3 regions of the Streptomyces sp. NPDC047108 genome follow, and region 1 is predicted to be linked to each of the others. Evidence: riboswitches for the same ligand, from Rfam matches in the RefSeq annotation. Region 1 holds a riboswitch; each other region holds the start of a gene.

What was found. A riboswitch is a leader RNA that binds a small molecule or an ion and turns the genes downstream of it on or off. The one in region 1 is predicted to bind cyclic di-AMP.
Positions count from the first base shown of each region.
Region 2: another riboswitch for cyclic di-AMP. It lies ahead of ABZ822_RS14430 (M23 family metallopeptidase); the one in region 1 lies ahead of ABZ822_RS17180 (NlpC/P60 family protein).
Region 3: another riboswitch for cyclic di-AMP. It lies ahead of ABZ822_RS24840 (NlpC/P60 family protein); the one in region 1 lies ahead of ABZ822_RS17180 (NlpC/P60 family protein).

Region 1 covers NZ_JBEYUP010000007.1:168,587-172,560, forward strand. Annotated here, with positions in the region: gene ABZ822_RS17175 (hypothetical protein) at 140-493, shown strand; gene ABZ822_RS17180 (NlpC/P60 family protein) at 680-1,801, opposite strand; cyclic di-AMP (ydaO/yuaA leader) riboswitch at 1,809-1,972, opposite strand; gene pcrA (DNA helicase PcrA) at 2,251-3,974, shown strand, end outside.
Region 2 covers NZ_JBEYUP010000005.1:317,298-321,271, reverse strand. Annotated here, with positions in the region: gene ABZ822_RS14440 (pitrilysin family protein) at 1-63, shown strand, start outside; gene ABZ822_RS14435 (pitrilysin family protein) at 81-1,448, shown strand; cyclic di-AMP (ydaO/yuaA leader) riboswitch at 1,683-1,875, shown strand; gene ABZ822_RS14430 (M23 family metallopeptidase) at 1,891-2,667, shown strand; gene ABZ822_RS14425 (GntR family transcriptional regulator) at 2,842-3,603, shown strand; gene ABZ822_RS14420 (HPr family phosphocarrier protein) at 3,819-3,974, opposite strand, start outside.
Region 3 covers NZ_JBEYUP010000015.1:101,963-105,936, reverse strand. Annotated here, with positions in the region: gene ABZ822_RS24860 (DUF397 domain-containing protein) at 1-88, opposite strand, end outside; gene ABZ822_RS24855 (helix-turn-helix transcriptional regulator) at 75-998, opposite strand; gene ABZ822_RS24850 (ATP-binding protein) at 1,266-1,694, shown strand; partial or broken gene ABZ822_RS24845 (C40 family peptidase) at 1,803-2,141, opposite strand; partial or broken gene ABZ822_RS24840 (NlpC/P60 family protein) at 2,493-2,606, opposite strand; cyclic di-AMP (ydaO/yuaA leader) riboswitch at 2,609-2,776, opposite strand; gene ABZ822_RS24835 (hypothetical protein) at 3,107-3,415, opposite strand; gene ABZ822_RS24830 (ATP-dependent Clp protease proteolytic subunit) at 3,421-3,974, opposite strand, start outside.

The sequences.
Region 1 (3,974 bases):
ACGTTTCGGTACGGCACTGATCGTACGGACCGGGTGATTTCCCCACGCTGTGGTCATTCGCCCTCCGGGCATGACCGAAGCGGCAATTGAGGGCCACCTGAGTGGGAGCGGCTGCTATGGGCCCGGCTAGGCTCCGCGCATGGACATAGCCATCAATGTCTTTGTCGGCCTGCACATCATCGGCATCGCGGCCCTGCTCGGCGGCTTCCTGAACCAGATGAAGGCGATGGGCCAGGGCACCGCGCGCTTCACGCCGGGCATGCTGCACGGCGCGCTGACCATGCTCGTCACCGGTGTCGCGCTGGTGGGGCTGAACCAGGCCGACGACCAGACGGTGAACAACGTCAAGATCGGCGTGAAGCTCGCCGTCCTGGTCGTCATCCTCGCCCTCGTCTATGTGAAGCGGGACGAGGAGAAGGTCGAGAAGGGGGCTTTCGGCGCCGTCGGCCTGCTCACGCTTGCCAACATCTTCATCGCCGTGCTCTGGACCTGACGGCGACCTGAGGGCGGGCCTGTCCGCCGCTCCCGTGTCCGAACACCCCGCCCCCGTGGACACCGCGCAGCCCCCCGGCCGCGCGGTGCCTGACCGTACGGGCGGGTCCCGCCCCGCCGCCGGGGCCGGACACCGCCCGGCACCAAGGGGTGCCCCGGCCGGGGCACCCCTTGAGAAGAGCCGCTGCTACGCGGGCCGGACACTGCCGTAGATCGGCATGTACGTGATGGCCTCGGTGCGGACGTTCGCACCCGGCTTCGGCGCGTGGATCATCTGGCCGTTGCCGGTGTAGATGCCCACGTGGCTGATGTCGTCGTAGAAGAAGACGAGGTCACCCGGCTTCAGGTCCTCGGTGGCGACCCGCGTGCCGACCTTCACCTGGTCCCAGGTGGTGCGCGGCAGCGAGACCCCTGCGGCCTTCCAGGCGCCCTGGGTCAGACCCGAGCAGTCGAAGGAGTTGGGGCCGGTGGCCCCCCACACGTACGGCTTGCCTATCTGGGCCCGCGCGAAGGCGAGCGCCTTCTCGGCCTTGGCCGAGTACGAGCCGGAGGAGCCCTCGGCCTGGCCGGAGCCCTGGTCGGCCTCCTCCTGGCGCTGCTTCTCGGCCTGCTGCCGGGCCAGTTCCTCGGCCTTGCGCTTGGCCTCGGCCTTCTTCTTGCGCTCGATAGCGGCCAGCCGAGCCTTCTCCTCGGCGGTCAGCTTCGACAACAGCTCGCGTGCGTCCGAGAGTTTGCGCTGCACCGACTCCTTGGTGGTGCGGAGCTGCTTCTGCGACTCGGTCAGACCCGCCAGGCTCTCCGTGGCCTCGGCGCGCTTCTTCGTCGCGGCGCGCTGCTGGGTCTGGAAGTCCTCGACCGCCTGCTTCTGCTGCCCGGTCATACGGGACATCAGATGGTCCTGGTCGAAGTAGCTCTGCGGATCGTCGGCGAGCATCATCGTGGCCGTCGACGCCATGCCGCCGTTGCGGTACTGGGTGGCCGCGTAGCTGCCGAGCAGCCGTCGCGCCTCGTTCAGCTTCTCGGTGCGCTTGGCGACGTCGTCGAGCAGCCGGTCGACGCGGGTGCGCTGCTGATCCGTGCGTTCCTTGGCCTGGTTGTACGACTGCGTGGCGCTGCCGGCCTGCCGGTAGAGCTCGTCCACCTTCTTCTGGACTTCTTCGATGCCCTGTTTCGGCTCGCCCGGAGCCGCCTGCGCTGTCTGCGACAACAGGCCGACCGATGCGAGGGCCGCGGTCGTCAGCCCGACGGCAGCCCGGCCCGAGCCGGGTGACGTGAGGCCACGAAGCCGCGATTTGCGGTGCGACGCCAAGGCGCGCGTCTCCTTCCGTGGACCGCTTACCGGGTTAGCTGTCGGGTTCGGGCGATCGGAAGGCTGCCCTACGGCGCCGCGCCGACGGACTGCTCAGTGCACGTGCGCGGGCCGATTCACCCCGGTGGGACGTGTGGGTCCCCGGTTCCGGATGCCGAGGGGACGTCGGTCGGACATCCGCCGGGCAGCGCCGGATTCAGCGGAGGCGGCTCGTGCCGACGCGGGTCGTCGACGGGGGGTTGCGGGCCACCTGAGCGAGCACGGTAGCCAACGTGTGGGGTACCTGTGAAGGCTGATGTTCGATATGCCCGAAACCTTTTCGTGACCAATCCGCGGCATGATCGTTCGGACCCGGATCCGGGTCCGGCGGAACCGGATCGGGGCTCCGTCCGTCCGACGACCGGGATCCGGCGTGGGCTGTCGGTCCGGCCGCCTAGACTCGGGGAGCGATGAGCAGCCTCTTTGACGACAACTTCCTGGCGGGCTTCCAGCACCGCGCCCCGGGCGCCTCCGCCCACGCGGGACGACCCGGTGAGGAGCACCCGCCCCCGCCGCCCGAGGAGGGCGGCGGCGAGGAGATCTCCGCCGATCTCTTCGGCGGCCGCTTCGACGCCTCCGCGGACGAGGAGGCGCGCGAGCGGTACTACCGCAACGGCGCGCACCGCCCCGTGGTGGACACCGCCGCGCTGCTCGAGGGGCTGAACGAGGAGCAGCGTTCCGCCGTCGTCCACAGCGGCTCTCCGCTGCTCATCGTCGCCGGGGCCGGCTCCGGCAAGACCCGGGTGCTCACCCACCGCATCGCGTATCTGCTCGGCGCCCGGCAGGTGCACCCCGGCCAGATCCTCGCGATCACCTTCACCAACAAGGCCGCGGGCGAGATGAAGGAGCGCGTCGAGGAGCTGGTCGGCCCGCGCGCCAAGGCGATGTGGGTCTCCACCTTCCACAGCGCCTGCGTCCGCATCCTGCGCCGCGAGAGCAAGAAGCTCGGCTTCACCTCCAGCTTCTCGATCTACGACGCCGCCGACTCCAAGCGCCTGATGTCACTGGTCTGCCGCGACCTGGACCTCGACCCGAAGCGCTATCCGCCGAAGTCCTTCAGCGCGAAGATCTCCAACCTCAAGAACGAGCTGATCGACGAGGAGGACTTCGCGGGGCAGGCGTCCGACCCCTTCGAGAAGACCCTCGCCGAGGCGTACACGCTGTACCAGTCGCGGCTGCGCGAGGCCAACGCGCTGGACTTCGACGACATCATCATGACCACCGTCCATCTGCTCCAAGCGTTCCCCGACGTGGCCGAGCACTACCGGCGACGCTTCCGCCATGTGCTGGTGGACGAGTACCAGGACACCAACCACGCCCAGTACATGCTGGTGCGCGAGCTGGTCGGCACCGAGGACACCGCCCCCGAGGACGGTGTGGGCGAGCTGTGCGTCGTGGGTGACGCCGACCAGTCGATCTACGCCTTCCGCGGTGCCACGATCCGCAACATCCTCCAGTTCGAGGAGGACTACCCCGACGCGACGACGATCCTGCTGGAGCAGAACTACCGCTCCACGCAGACGATCCTCTCCGCCGCCAACGCGGTCATCGAGCGCAACGCCGACCGCCGCCCCAAGAACCTGTGGACGGAGGCCGGAGCCGGATCGGCCATCACCGGCTACGTCGCCGACACCGAGCACGACGAGGCACAGTTCGTCGCCGACGAGATAGACCGCCTGACGGACGAGGGCGAGGCCAGAGCAGGAGACGTCGCCGTCTTCTACCGCACCAACGCCCAGTCCCGGGTCTTCGAGGAGATCTTCATCCGGGTCGGCCTGCCGTACAAGGTCGTCGGCGGCGTCCGCTTCTACGAGCGCCGCGAGGTCCGTGACGTCCTCGCGTATCTGCGGGTGCTGGCCAACCCCGAGGACACGGTGCCGCTGCGCCGGATCCTCAACGTCCCCAAGCGCGGCATCGGTGACCGTGCCGAGGCGATGATCGAGGCGCTCGCGCTGCGCGAGAAGGTCTCGTTCGCCCAGGCGCTGCGGCGCGTGGACGAGGCGTACGGCATGGCCGCGCGCTCGGCCAACGCCGTCAAGCGGTTCAACACCCTGATGGAAGAGCTGCGGACGATCACCGAGTCCGGAGCCGGTCCCGCGACGATCCTCGAAGCCGTCCTGGAGCGCACGGGCTA
Region 2 (3,974 bases), on a different contig from region 1:
GACGACGCATTCGCCGACCACCAGGCCGCCGACGAGAACGCAGGACAGGAGGCGGCCCGGTGAGCGACACGACCCCCGCCATGACCTTCCACCCGCAGCCCCAGGGTGGCGCCGCCAAGCCGTGGGCCTTCCCGGCTCCCGAGCGCTCCACGCTCCCCAACGGCCTGACCGTGCTGCACTGTCACCGTCCCGGCCAGCAGGTCGTCGCGGTCGACATGAACCTCGACGCGCCGCTGGACGCCGAGCCCACCGGACTGGACGGCGTCGCCACGATCATGGCGCGGGCGCTGTCCGAGGGCACCGACAAGCACACGGCGGAGGACTTCGCCGCGGAGCTGGAGCGCTGCGGCGCGACCCTCGACGCGCACGCCGACCACCCGGGCGTCCGCGTCTCTCTGGAGGTCCCTGCCTCCCGGCTGGCCAAGGCGCTCGGACTGCTGGCCGATGCCCTGCGCGCCCCGGCGTTCCCCGACGGCGAGATCGAGCGGCTCGTCCGCAACCGGCTCGACGAGATCCCGCACGAGCAGGCCAACCCCGCCCGGCGCGCGGCCAAGGAGCTCTCCAAGGAGCTGTTCCCTGCCGAGTCCCGGATGTCCCGGCCCCGGCAGGGCACCGAGGAGACGGTCGGACGCGTCGACGCCGCGGCCGTACGCGCCTTCTACGAGGCCCATGTGCGGCCCGCCACCGCGACCGCCGTGGTCGTCGGCGACCTGACCGGCATCGACCTCGGGGCCGTTCTCGGGGACACCCTCGGCGCCTGGACCGGCAACACCGCCGCGCCCCGGCCCGTCCCCGCGGTGACCGCGGACGACACCGGCCGCGTCGTCATCGTGGACCGCCCCGGCGCGGTGCAGACCCAGCTGCTGATCGGGCGGATCGGCTCCGACCGGCACGACCGTGTCTGGCCGGCACAGGTCCTCGGCGTCTACTGCCTCGGCGGCACGCTCACCTCCCGGCTCGACCGGGTGCTGCGCGAGGAGAAGGGATACACCTACGGCGTGCGGTCGTTCGGCCAGGTGCTGCGCTCCGCCTCCGACGGCACGGGTGCCTCGCTGCTGGCCATCAGCGGGTCGGTGGACACCGCCTCCACGGGACCGGCGCTGGAGGACACCTGGAAGGTGCTGCGCACGCTGGCCGCGGACGGGCTCACCGACGCGGAGCGGGACACCGCCGTGCAGAACCTCGTCGGTGTCGCCCCGCTGAAGTACGAGACGGCGGCCGCGGTCGCCGGCACCTTCGCCGACCAGGTCGAGCAGCATCTTCCGGACGACTACCAGGCGCAGTTGTACGCGCGCCTCGCCGAGACCGGCACGGTCGAGGCGACCGCGGCGGCCGTCAGCGCCTTCCCGTCGGACCGTCTGGTGACGATCCTCGTCGGCGACGCCTCGGTGATCGAGGAGCCCGTACGGGCGCTCGGCATCGGCGAAGTGAAGGTCGTCAGCGGCTGACACCGTGACGGTGGCCAGTGCCTGACGACGTGTCAGCCCGGCAGATGGACAGCATCGGTGCCCCGGAGCCTGAAGTGGCTCCGGGGCACTGCTGTATGTCCGGTTTGTAGTTGAGTCTGCCGTTTCCTTTGTGGTGTCGACTACAAACGACCTGATTTCTTTGGCGATTGACAGATGTCCCGTTTAGCGTCGGTCCGGCTGTCCGGCCGGTACACCTGCCGCACCCGCGGCTCCGGGCAGTCATCGCCGAGTCCCCGTACGGCGCGAGCCAGGGGAGCCGGGGACCCACCTTGCCCGTCGCGCGCCGCACCGGCGCGGGAGGGCGCGCAGTCCCTGGGGTGAATCGGGCGCCTCCTGCGAGGGGCCCGTAGGAGACCTTCCTGCTCCGAACCCGTCAGCTAACCCGGTAGGCGAGAAGGAAGGAAAGGAGCACCGCCGCCGCATGGCGTCGTTCACCCGTGCCACCGGGAAGCACCGTTATCGCCGCCCCAGCCGTCTCGCCCGTTCCGGCGCGAGCCTTGCGGGCATCGCCACACTCGCCACCACCGGGGTCGTGACCTCCCTGACCCCCGGTGTCGCGTCCGCCGCGGCCCCCGACCAGTCGCCCGAGGGCGAACAGACCGGTCTGCGCCAGGCGATCGTCCTGGACGACTCGATCGCCCGCACCGTCGACGCGCAGGCCGAGGCGCAGCAGGACGCGGCCGACGTCGCCGCGGCCCGCGCCAAGGCCGAGGCCGCCGCGAAGAAGCGGGCGGCCGAGGTGAAGGCCGCGAAGAAGCGCGCGGCGCGCGAGGCCGAGCGCAAGCGCCTCAACGCCTTCGTCCTGCCCGTCGAGGGCAGCTACGTCTCCACCTCGTACGGGTCCTCGGGCGGCGCCTGGTCCTCGGGCAGCCACACCGGAGTCGACTTCCACGCCTCCTCGGGCACGACCGTGCGCTCGGTGGGCGCCGGCACCGTCGTCGAGGCCGGATGGGGCGGCAGCTACGGCAACAACGTCGTGATCAAGATGAAGGACGGTACGTACACCCAGTACGGCCACCTCTCCACGGTGCACGTCTCCGTCGGCCAGACCGTCACCCCGGGGGCAAAGATCGGCCTCTCGGGCAGCACCGGCAACACCACCGGCCCGCACCTGCACTTCGAGGCCCGCACCTCGCAGGACTACGGCTCCGACATCGACCCGGTGGCCTACCTCCGTTCGCACGGCCTGAGCCTGTGAACCCCGCGCCGGTGAACCGCTGAACCGCTGACGCGTTTCGCCGCTGAACCGCTGACGCGTTTCCTTCCGCCGCCCGCGGGCGGCGGAAGGAAACGCGGGCGCACAAAGGCCGGAAGATATCCCTCTCCGGTCCCGCCCGATGGAAATTTCTCCGCTGTGGCATACAGTTCTTGAATGAACCCGGTCGAACGTGATTCCCAGGAATTGCAGTGGAGGTCCGGCCATGCGGGAACGAAGGTGAAGGGCGGGCCGCAGGCCACCGGTCGTATTCCGGCGCGCGCGGTGTGCCGGGCGATCCGTGACGACATCGTCTCCGGCGTCCACCCGCGGGGGAGCAGACTGACCGAGGAAGTCCTCGCCCGGCGCTACGGCGTCTCCCGCGTCCCCGTCCGCGAGGCCCTGCGCACCCTGGAGTCCGAGGGGTTCGTGACCACCCGCAGACACGCGGGGGCCTGCGTCGCCGAGCCCTCCGAGCAGGAGGCGGCGGACCTGCTCGACATCCGCGCACTGCTGGAGCCGCTGGGCGCCGCCCGCGCCGCCCAGCGCCGTACGGAGGCCCATGTGAAGGTGCTCCGCGGCCTCGTACGGCTGGGCCAGGAGCGGGCGCGGCTCGGGCAGGCGGCGGATCTGCGGGCACTGGGCGGCTGGTTCCACGAAACGCTGGCGCAGGCCGCGGGGAGCCCCAGTCTCGCGTCGACGCTCACCCAGGTCCGCCGCAAGATCGCGTGGATGTACGCCCCCGCGCCCGTGGGCGTCACGGACTCCTGGGGCGAGCACGCGGCGATAGCCGACGCGGTCGCGCGGGGAGAGGCGGACCGCGCCCGCGCACTGATGGCGGCGCACACGGAACGTTCGCTCGCGATCCACCGGATGCGCCGGCCGGTCCGCGTGAGCACCCCGAAACAAGCCGTCAACAATACGAGTGCCCAGAATTAACAGAGCGGGCGTACACAAGAGTGAGGCGAATTCTGCGCGGAATTCACGGCGGCGGTGACGCGGAATTCTGGACGGCGGGCGGCGCGCCACGTGTGAATGCGGGAAACGTGGACACGAGAAGCGTGAACGCAGGAACCGCGGTGACCGAAAAAGTCACCGCGGTTCTCGTGCCTGTTCTCCCGGAGCGGCCCCGCAGGCGCTCCGGACGGCGTGGTTCAGACGGTCTCCGGAAGCTCCTCGAGCCCTTCGGAGACGAGCTTGGCCAGACGGTCGAGCGCGATGTCGGCGCCGTCGGCGTCGGAGGCGAGCACGATCTCGTCGCCGCCCTGCGCACCGAGTCCCAGTACCGCCAGCATCGAGGCGGCGTTGAC
Region 3 (3,974 bases), on a different contig from region 1:
TGAGGGCCGTCTCCACGCAGTTGTTCATGCCGGTGCTGCGGCTGCTGCGCCGCCAGCTCAGGCCCTGCAGACGGTCACTGGAGCGTATGTACGGGGGGTGGGGGACGGGGTGTTCGTGGGGGGTGGGCACTGCGCCTCCTCAGGGCATCGCCGATGCCGGCGATGAAGGCCAACGAGTCGTCACACGGGAGGGCGCGCCCCCGCAGCGTGTCGAATGCCTCGCTGTACGCCCTGAGATCCTCTTTCCGTTCGAGGTAGAGACTACTCGTCAAGTGGTCAAGAACGACCACGTCCAGATCAGCACTGAGCGGAAATGAAAAAATAACGAAAGGGCCGGTGACTCCGATGTGCATGCCGTGCGCGAACGGCATGACCTGGAGCCGGACATGGGGCAGCGAACCGACCTCGACGAGGTGCTCGAGCTGCTCCGCCATCACCTCGGGGGACTCGACCTCGCGCCGCAACACCGCCTCGTCCAGCACCGCGTGGAGCTCCAGCGGAGGGTGCGCCCGCAGGACGTCCTGGCGCGCGATCCGTACGTCCACCAGCTCGTCGATGCGCGAGGCGGGAAGCGCGGCGAGCGCGGCGCGCGTCACGGCGCGGGCGTAGCGGCAGGTCTGGAGCAGCCCGGGCACGACCAGCGTCTCCAGCGTCCTGGCGCGCACGGCCTCCGCCTCCAGACTGATGAAGTCCCGGTAGGCGGAGGGCAGAAGCTCGCGGTAGGCGTGCCACCACGCGCGCTGACCGCCGTTGGCGTCGGAGTTGGCGAGCGCCGCGAGCAGCGAGCGGAGTTCGGGATCCGTCACCCCGTACACATCCAGCAGCCGGGTCACGTCCGCCGCCTTGACACCGCTGCGTCCCGTCTCGATCCGGCTCACCTTCGACTGGTGCCAGCCGGCCAGGCGGGCGGCCTCGCCGCTGGTCAGACCTGCCATGTCGCGCTGGCGCCGCAGCTCATCGCCGAGCTTGCGGCGGCGTACCGCGGGACCGTGCTGCATGGGATCCTCCCGCTCCTCCCGGTGCCGCTGCCGGGCGGCACCGCGCGCCCGCCCGTGCGTCAGTGTGAGCCCAAATACCGGTTTCCGGCGAAGAGTTCACTGCATCGAGGGACAGATATATGCACATCCCGGTGGATCGCCCCCCGCACCGGACGCATCGGTGGCAGTCTGGCCGAAGGAGTCGCCGGAGGGTGGCTCCGACGTCGTCTCCGTATGCGTACAACGCGTCGGACCCCGGGCCTCGGCGGGAAAGGGACCGCGTCCGCGATGGCAGACCATCATGAAGCATCCATCACCTATCCGAGCGACCCTGCCTCCGTCACGGCGGCCCGCCGGTACGTCAGTGCCGTGCTCGCGGAGTGGGGTCTGCCGGAGAGCGCGGAGTGCGCCGACACCGTGCGGCTCATCGTGTCCGAACTCGCCACCAACGCCGTGGTGCACACGCTCGGCCGGTCGCCCACCTTCACCGTGGACATCCGGCTCGACCGCGACGAGCGTCTGCGTATCGGTGTCACCGACAGCCATCCGCGAAGACCGAGGCGGCTGCCCGCCGCGGTACAGCAGGACAACGGCCGGGGCATGGTGATCATCCGCAGCCTCACGGCCGAGGCCGGCGGCAAGCTCTCCGTCACGCCGACGGCGGAGGGCGGAAAGACCGTATGGATCACCCTGCCCTGGCCGGTCCCGACCACATGAAGCCCCCGGCGTACGGCGGTCGTTGACGAGGGGCCTTTCCGGGGCGGCGCCCGGCGCGCAGGGGATCCGCGCGCCGGGCCGCCCGTTCCGAGGGTGGTGAGAGGAGCCTCAGTCGACCCGGCCGTAGGCGACGTCGTTCGACCAGATCGGATCGACCCTCACGACCGAACCGGCCTTGGGGGAGTGCACGACCTTCCCGTCGCCCGCGTAGATGCCCACGTGGTAGACCCCGCGTCCGGCGCCGAAGAAGACGAGGTCACCGGGGCGCCGGCCGGAGGCCGGGACGCGCCGGGTGGAGTTGTACTGCGCCGACGCGGTCCGGGGGAGCTGCTTGCCCACGGACTTGTACGCGTAGACGGTCAGGCCCGAGCAGTCGAAGCTCCCCGGGCCGGAGGCGCCGTAGCGGTAGGGCGCGCCCCGCTTGGAGTGTGCGGCGTTGAGCGCCCGTGTCCCGAGGTGCAGTTGCTTGCGGGCCTTCGGTGCCTTGGGGCGATGTGCGGGCTGCTTCGCCGCTTTGCCGGATCCGGCCTGCCTCGATGGTTCCTTCCTGGGCGGCTGGGACGGTTTGTGCCGGCTGTCCGGCTCGGCGGAGGAGGGTCCGCCGTCGGGCCGGGTGCCGGGCATGCCCGGCAGGGATCCCGGTGGTCTGCCGCCCGACGGGCCGTTCACGGACGGCTCGTCCCCGATCAGGGCGAACGGGTCGTCGCCTGAGATCTGCTGCTCGATCCCGGACGCTCCCGCCCCGGCCGTGCTGCTCTGGGTCCGGGACGAGTCGGGGCCGGGCGGCGGCACCGCGTACGCCTTCGACGCGGAGCCCGGCGCCAGGAGCGCGCCGCCGACAGCTGCCAGGGTGAGCGCCGAAGCGGCGCCGGCCCGGCCGAGGAGGGACGGGACTTGTGCATGCGCGGTCATGCGCACCCCTTCGTCAGCCGCCTGTGAAGGGTGACCTGTCGGGTTCGGGCAGGCGAAGAATGCCCGGCCGCCGCAGCGGCTTCACCCCAAGGAGCGCCGGTTGAACCGGTGCCCCGGACTGCTCGGGTCCTCCACTCCTGCCGATCCACTGGTGTCGACCGGGCATCCGCGCGGCGGCAGGACTCGGCGTCCGCGTGGACCGCCCCACCGCGATGGCGGGGGCTTGTCGTCTAACGGATCGTCACGCAACGACCGTCAGATTTCCGATCGAAACGGGCACTTACGGCCTTAGTCACATTTGAGGCATTTGGCGGCCCTGGGGGTGATCCGGTACGGGATCCAGCGCTCGGTCATGCCCCGTACCAGCGCGGGAGCGGTGTGCCGGGGGCCGCTCCCCGCGCTCGGATCGCAAGTCGATCAAGTCAATTCTGGGCCTGACGGTACGTCGATCGGGCGAACACGTTCGGCCGTACCGTGACGCCGCGTCGGGCGACGGTTCGTCAACTCCGCCCCTCCGGGGGGAGGGTGACACGTGTGGCACGCCGGTCGCCGTCAAGGACCCGCAACGCGCGCGCCAGCGTCGCGGCGTGGATCGAACTCTCCCCGCGCTCGTGCATCAGAGCCAGCGCGTCCCGCAGCGCGGCCGCCTTGCCGACGAGAGCCTGGGCGGCGCGCAGTCCGCCGTACGTGTCGGAGGAGCGGGCCGGGTTGATGCGGCCCACGAGGTCGAGCACATCGAGGTAACGGTCCACCAGATCGCCCTCAGCGCGCGTCAGGGCGGGCAGCGGCGGCAGTTCGGGCGGCAGCACGCCGCTCACCGCTCGCCGGCCGGGAGGCCGGGGGCCGCCTTGCGATGGGGCACCACGCGGTCGGCGAGCCCGTACGCCAGGGCCGCTTCGGCGTCCAGGACGGTGTCGCGCTCGAGGTCGGCGGCGATGCGCTCCGCCGGCTGCCCCGTGTGGTGTACGAGCAGTCCCTCCAGGAGCGCGCGCAGGCGCAGCAACTCCGCGGCCTGGACCTCCAGGTCGCTCACCTGGCCCTCGACCGGATCCGGCAGGGTCGGCTGGCGGAGGAGCGCACGGGAGCCGGGCAGCATCAGGCGTTTCCCGGGCGTGCCGGCGGCCAGCAGCACCGCGGCCGACGAGGCGGCCTGCCCCAGGCACACGGTCTCGATGTCGCAGCTGACGTACCGCATCGTGTCGTGGACGGCGCACATCGCGGTCGTCGAGCCGCCGGGGGAGTTGATGTAGAGCGAGATGTCCCGGTCGGGGGCGGCGTGTTCGAGGTGGATGAGCTGCGCCGTCACGTCGTTGGCCGCGGCGTCGTCGATCGGTGTTCCCAGCAGGACGATGCGCTCCTGGAGGAGCC